DNA from 3 places in the Pseudarthrobacter sp. NPDC058196 genome. Region 1 is predicted to be linked to each of the others. Evidence: riboswitches for the same ligand, from Rfam matches in the RefSeq annotation. Region 1 holds a riboswitch; each other region holds the start of a gene.
What was found. Region 1 has a riboswitch for thiamine pyrophosphate ahead of thiC (phosphomethylpyrimidine synthase ThiC). Riboswitches for the same ligand answer to the same signal wherever they lie in the genome.
Positions count from the first base shown of each region.

Region 2: another riboswitch for thiamine pyrophosphate. It lies ahead of ACFVVC_RS08735 (ECF transporter S component); the one in region 1 lies ahead of thiC (phosphomethylpyrimidine synthase ThiC).
Region 3: another riboswitch for thiamine pyrophosphate. It lies ahead of thiO (glycine oxidase ThiO); the one in region 1 lies ahead of thiC (phosphomethylpyrimidine synthase ThiC).

Region 1 covers NZ_JBHVVN010000003.1:17,996-20,252, reverse strand. Annotated here, with positions in the region: gene thiC (phosphomethylpyrimidine synthase ThiC) at 1-1,086, opposite strand, end outside; TPP riboswitch at 1,082-1,189, opposite strand; gene ACFVVC_RS05170 (amidohydrolase family protein) at 1,270-2,257, shown strand, end outside.
Region 2 covers NZ_JBHVVN010000005.1:120,193-122,449, forward strand. Annotated here, with positions in the region: gene mnhG (monovalent cation/H(+) antiporter subunit G) at 1-244, shown strand, start outside; gene ACFVVC_RS08730 (DUF4235 domain-containing protein) at 245-508, opposite strand; TPP riboswitch at 737-877, shown strand; gene ACFVVC_RS08735 (ECF transporter S component) at 945-1,568, shown strand; gene ACFVVC_RS08740 (ABC transporter ATP-binding protein) at 1,568-2,257, shown strand, end outside.
Region 3 covers NZ_JBHVVN010000003.1:351,885-354,141, forward strand. Annotated here, with positions in the region: gene thiO (glycine oxidase ThiO) at 1-1,093, opposite strand, end outside; TPP riboswitch at 1,088-1,207, opposite strand; gene thiE (thiamine phosphate synthase) at 1,235-1,927, shown strand; gene ACFVVC_RS06635 (RNB domain-containing ribonuclease) at 1,957-2,257, shown strand, end outside.

The DNA of each region.
Region 1 (2,257 bases):
CAGGGAGAATGCGACGTCGTACTTGGCGAAGATTTCGCAGAGTTCGTCGAAGTGCGTGTACAGGAAGTTCTCCTGGTGGTGGGCCAGGCACCAGCCGGCCATGATCGATCCACCGCGCGAGACGATGCCCGTCACCCGGTTGGCCGTAAGCGGGACGTAGCGCAGCAGGACACCGGCGTGGATGGTCATGTAGTCCACGCCCTGCTCGCACTGCTCAATGACCGTGTCCCGGAAGATTTCCCAGGTCAGCGCGTTGGCCTCGCCGTTGACCTTTTCCAGTGCCTGGTAGATCGGCACGGTTCCGATCGGGACGGGAGAGTTGCGGATGATCCATTCCCTGGTGGTGTGGATGTCGTCCCCCGTGGACAGGTCCATCACCGTGTCCGCGCCCCACTGGGTAGCCCACTGGAGCTTGTCCACTTCTTCGGCGATGGAGCTCGTCACGGCGGAATTGCCGATGTTGGCGTTGATCTTCACCAGGAAGGCCTTGCCGATGATCATCGGCTCGGACTCGGGGTGGTTGATGTTGTTCGGGATGATGGCGCGCCCGGCGGCCACCTCGCTCCTGACCAGTTCCACGTCGCAGTTCTCCCGCAGCGCCACGAAGCGCATTTCCTGCGTGATGATGCCCTGCCGGGCGTAGTGCATTTGGGTTACTGTCCGGCCGTCGACGGCGCGGCGGGGCACCGGCCGGGCGCCCTTCCACTCCGCGGAGGCTGCTCCGCGGCGCACGGCCGAGCGGCCGTCGTCGAGCAGGTTGCGTTCCCTGCCGGTGTAGGCCTCGGTGTCCCCGCGCGCCACAATCCATTCGGCGCGGAAGGGCTGCAGCCCGCGCACGGGGTCGCTGCCGGGGCCCGCAGTCCGGTAGGTCCGGAAGGGGGGATTCGGCGTGCCGTTCGGCGATGGCTCAAGGGCGATTTCCGTCACCGGTACCCGGATCCCGGAACTGGCATCGTCGATCCATGCCAGGGAATGCGATGCCAGGGACTGCGTCACCGGCGGTGTGGATCCGGTGTCGGGACCGCTGGCCGAATCGGAACCGGACGGCAGCAGGGCAGGGTTCAACTGGGTGTTTTGCGTACTCAAGGGAATACTCACTTCCTTCGCCGGCATTACCCGGACAGGTTCAACGGTCGCAGGCTGCGTCAGCCCGATCTCAGCCCCTGCAAGGGCACCCGTGTGGTCAGCAACGAAGCTACCACAGCCCTCCGGAAGCCCGATGTAACAATCGATGATGCTAGCCTGACCGGGCAACGAAAGGATGCCCGGATGGCAGGAATCATTCACTTTCGCGGACCTGTCCTGGCTGCGCCGGAGCAGGTGCGGCACGGACTCTGGTCCGTGGACGGCACGCTCACTTTCCGCCGGCCCGCACCGCCACCTGACCGGGTACTTGACGGCTGGGTGTTGCCGGGCTTCGTGGACGCCCACTGCCACATCGGGCTGGGGCCGGCCGGTCCGGTGGAGGCCGCCGTGGCGGAGGCACAGGCGCTGGCGGACCTCAACGCCGGAACCCTGCTGGTCCGTGATGCCGGTTCGCCGGCCGATACTCGCTGGATGCAGGGCGGCAAGGAATTCCCGGTACTGATCCGCGCGGGCCGGCACATCGCCCGGACCCGGCGCTACCTTCGCGGCTTCGCCCACGAAGTCGAACCCGAGAGCCTCGTCGAGGCCGTGCGCAAGCAGGCCCGGGACGGTGACGGCTGGGTCAAACTGGTGGGGGACTGGATCGACCGGCGCGCCGGTGACCTGGCGCCCTCTTTTCCCGCCGCCGTCGTCCGCGACGCCGTCCGTGCCGCGCATGACGAAGGTGCGCGGGTGACGGCCCACTGCTTCGCCGAGGACACCCTGGACCAGATGCTCGACGCCGGCATCGACTGCATCGAGCACGCCACCGGGCTGCTGCCCCGCCACTTGCCCCGGTTCGCCGAGCAAGGCGTGCCGATCGTGCCCACCCTCATCAATATCGCCACGTTCCCGGACATTGCCGCCCAAGCGGAGCCCAAGTTTCCACGGTACGCGGCCCACATGAGGTCCCTCTGGGAGCGGAGGCTGGAGCGCGTAGCGCAGGCTTACGCCGCCGGCGTACGCATTTTCGCCGGAACGGACGCCGGCAGCGTCATCCGCCACGGCCGCATCGCGGACGAAATTCTCGCCCTGCACGGTGCGGGCCTGCCGATGGCTGCAGCACTGGATGCAGCGTGCTGGGCAGCCCGCCGCTGGCTCGGAGCGGACAGCCTGGAGGAGGGCGCACGCG
Region 2 (2,257 bases), on a different contig from region 1:
GCTGCTGGCCGCCATTGGGCTCCAGATGCGCACCTGGTGGGTTTGGCCGGTCCTGGTGGTGGCCTGGATCTTCCAGCTGCTCACGGTGCCGGTGTCCGCGCACATGGTGGGCCGGGCCGGCTACCGCACCAAGCACCTGCACCGGGAACTGCTCGCCGCGGATGAACTCGAGGCCGTAGTGCAAAAAGCCGCCGCCGAGGCTGCCCGGACGGACAACCACGACGACGGCGAAAACCGCCAGTAGCTAGACGATGTCCTGCGTCTTGGCGAACCGGGTGATGGCGCGCTGGGTGCCGCGGTTGGCCAGGACCTGGATGATCGCGCTGACGGAGGCGGAGATCAGTGCGAAGGTCAATGCCGACCTCAGGCTGGTGGGCACGTCCTCGCCCTTGCCGCTGGGCGGCTTCTGCCCCGTGGTCTTCTCCCAGATGGTGTTGACGAGCTTGGTGCCGACCAGGCCTGCGCCCAGGCTCACCCCGGTACCGAGCAGCTTGATGAAAAGGTTCATTCCTAGTACTCCTTGCGGGCGGAAAACGGACTGCCTCCAGCCTAGCCGCACACCAGGACTCGTCCGGGCAAGGGCATGGCCGGGATACTTTCCGGGCCGGCAAAGGCGGTCCGCGGTCACATCCGGTCCGGCAGCCGTCAAGGCCGCCGATCAGTCCCTGCGGGTGTAAACTTGACCACGCCCAATCCGGGCAGTATTTACACGCGTTACCCAACGAATATCAACACTTAAAAACGACAGGGGAGCGCCGCCGTCGGACAACCTGGCTATGCCGGGAGCCGCAGGTGGGCGCTGAGAGTGCGGGACAGCCGCAGACCCTCGAACCTGATCCGGTTAGTACCGGCGCAAGGGAGTCGAGTTCTCAAAGTGTCCGGCCGGACCGGCTAGAGTCCGCCAGCCGGAGCCACTTTCCCCTCCTGTTACCCAGGAGGATCACATGAGTACTGCAGCAATCAAGAAGACCACCAGCAGGTCCTGGCGCGTCGTCGACATCGTGGTGGCGGCCCTTGTGGCCATCGCCGGCGGAGTCATTTTCTGGGCCTGGGACCAGGGCGCCGCCGCCCTCTCGGCCCCCATGAACGCCGCCTACCCGCCCCTGACCGGGATCCTGGCCGGCGGCTGGATGATTCCGGGCGTGCTGGGAATGCTCATCATCCGCAAACCCGGAGCCGCCCTGTTCTGCGAAACGGTGGCCGCAACGGGCGAGCTCCTGATGGGTTCCCAGTATGGCGCCTCCGTCCTTTTCTCCGGTTTCATCCAGGGTCTGGGGGCGGAAATCATCTTCGCAGTGTTCGTCTACCGCAAGTTCAACCTGCCCGTGTCCCTGCTGGCTGGTGCGGCGGCGGGCTTCTTCTGCGGCCTGAATGACTCATTCGCGCCGTGGGGCTGGAACATCGCCTACCCGGGCGCAGACAAGCTCGCCTACATCGTCCTGACCACGGTGTCCGGCGCCGTCCTCGCAGGCGCCTTGTCCTGGCTCGCCACCCGTGGCCTGGCCCGCACCGGGGTGCTGAGCTCCTTCGCGTCCCGCAAGGCTGCAACGGAGCCAGTCTTCTCCTGATGGCACCCTCCCAGGACGCCGCAGGAGGCGTGCGCCCTGCCGCCATCACGGCCCGCGGCTGGGGCTGGCGTCATGCCGGCCGGGCAAAGCCTGCCGTCCACGCCCTCGACGTGGACATCAGCCCGGGCGAGCGGGTGCTCCTGCTCGGCCCTTCGGGTGCCGGGAAATCGACGCTCCTGCATGCCCTCGCAGGGGTCCTGGGTGACATCAACGACGACGGTGAGGCCGGCGACGCGGATGAATCCGGCTCACTGCTGGTTGACGGCGCACCACCTCGCGAGCGTCGCGGCCGGTCCGGCCTCATGCAACAGGACCCGGAGACGCAGGTGGTCCTCTCCCGGGTGGGGGATGACGTCGCCTTCGGCGCCGAGAACCTTGCCGTGCCCCGCGATGCCATCTGGGCGCGGGTGCACGAGGCGCTTGCCGACGTCGGGCTGTCCCACCTCCCGCTGGACCACCCGACGTCGGCCCTCTCCGGCGGGCAGAAACAGCGCCTGGCGCTGGCGGGCATCCTCGCGATGCGCCCGGGGCTGATCCTGCTGGACGAGCCCACCGCCAACCTGGACCCGGACGGTGTCCTGGAGGTCCGCGACGCCGTGGCGCGCTGCCTGGACAAGACCGGAGCCACCCTGGTGGTGGTGGAGCACCGGGTCTCCGTCTGGAAGGACCTGGTGGACCGGATCGTGGTC
Region 3 (2,257 bases), 330 kb from region 1:
GACCGCCGGATCCCATGGACACCGCAACCCGGCCCAGCAGGGGTGCATTGTCGGGGGTCCCGGGGCGCGCACGGGCGGTGCATTCCAGGAGTTCGAGTTCGGCGACGGCGGGAACCAGCGCCTGGGCGTCCCGGAGCAGCTGGTACACGCTGCCGGCGCTCACGGCGTCGGAGAGCGCGTCCTCCCGTTGGGAGGCGCCGATAACCACCGTCCCGTCCTCCCGGGGCACGATGTACACCGGGATCCCGTGGACCAGCCCGCGCACCGTGGCGGTAACCAGCGGGCGGAGGTGCCGGGGCACGGAAAGCCGGAGGATGTCCCCGTGCACCGGGCGCAGAGGCAGTTCAAGGCCGTGGGGCAGGCCGTCCAGGGACGCGGCGTGCAGGCCGTTGGCCACCACCGTTTCCGCCGCCAGGACAGTGCTGCCGCTCCCCAGGCGGACGCCGGCCACCGTCCCGTCTCTCCACAGCAGTCCGGCCGCGCGTTCCGGTACTGCATACCCCTCACCGGCGCCGGCGACCGCCAGCTCCGGGGTTTCGCGCGCTCCTGCGGCGAGGGCCAGCCGCACGGACGCTATCAGTTTCCTCGGGTCCACCTGGTGGTCCGCCGGGGTGTCCAGCGCGCATGAGATCCCCGGGCTCAGCAGGGGTTCGCGGCTGCGGGCTTCACGCACGGTCAACGGTTCCACCTCCAGGCCGCTGGCCTGCTGCACTGCGCGCAGGTCCATCAGCGCCCGCCGGTCTGCGGCGTCGACACCGACGGCGAGGGTGGGGGTCGTCAGGTAGCCGGTCCCGGCACCGGCTGCGGCGGCGGCGACGCCGGCAGCGAAGCCAGGCCAACGGGATGATGCGTCGAGCATGAGGTCCAGGAGGTCCTCTTCCTGGTAGTGCAGCTCGCTGACGGGGGCCAGCATGCCGGCAGCGGCCCAGCTGGCGCCGGCCCCTGGTGCGTCATCGATGAGCACAACGGACCGACCGGAGCGCTGGACTTCCCAGGCGATTCCGTGTCCCACCACTCCCGCACCGATGACGGCGACGTCGGCCCGGATGGCGTCGTCGGCAGGCCCGGGCAGGCAGTTCTTGGAGGTAGCCATGGCGTGGTTCCTTCCCTACGCCGGTATTAGCCGGATCAGGTCAAGCGGTCGGCTCTGACGCCCTCTCAGCCCGGCGCTTTGTGACAGCTGCCGCGGGCTCCCGCAGTACCAGCCCAGTTTAGAGGAACTAGGCTGGCAGGCATGAATATGTCCCCTTCCTCCTTTCCTGCCCTTGGGGCGGCCCGACTGTACCTCTGCACGGACGCGCGCCGGGACCGCGGCGACTTTGCCCGGTTCGTGGATGCCGCGTTCGCCGGCGGCGTGGACATTATCCAGTTGCGCGACAAGGGCATTGAAGCCGCAGAGGAACTGGACCTGCTGGCGGTCTTGAAGGATGCGGCGGTGCGCCACGGGCGGCTGTGGGCCGTCAACGACCGGGCCGACATCGCTGTCCTGTCCGGCGCACCGGTGTTCCACATCGGCCAAAAGGACCTTCCGCTGGCTGCCGCCCGCACGCTGGTGAACGGCAATGCCGCCGTCGGGCTGTCCAGCCACAGCCCGGACCAGGTCGATGCCGCACTCGCCGCCGCTGCCGGACCCTCCCACCTGGACTATTTCTGTGTGGGACCTGTCTGGGCCACGCCCACCAAACCGGGCCGGACCGCCGTCGGGCTTGACCTGGTCAAGTATGCCGCCAGGGCCGCCGCGGAGGCATCCAACCCGGTGCCGTGGTTTGCCATCGGGGGCATCGACCACGGGAACGTTCACCAGGTGGCGGAGGCTGGTGCACGAAGGATCGTGGTGGTCCGTGCCATTACCGAGGCGGCGGATCCCGCGGCCGCTGCCGCCTCCTTGCTCGACGCGCTGGACGCTGCCGGCCCCGGGCCTGCGTAAACCCAGGACTTGGAGTTACGCTGACTTTTGTGTCACATCATCGGTTGGCTCCCAATGTCCGCGACCATCGGAACGCCTTGGAAGAGGCACTGGGTGCGTTGCGGGCCGAACTAGAACTGCCAGGGCCTTATCCGGCAGCGGCCGTGGACGATGCCCGCGCCGCCGTCGCGGCCCTGAAGCTGCCGTCCTATGACCTGACCGCCGTTGAGTTCGTGACCATTGACCCCGCCTCGTCCACGGACCTGGACCAGGCCGTGTTCATCGAGCCGGACGGGAGCGGCTACCGGGTGCTGTACGCGATAGCCGATGTTCCGGCCTTCGTGGTGCCGG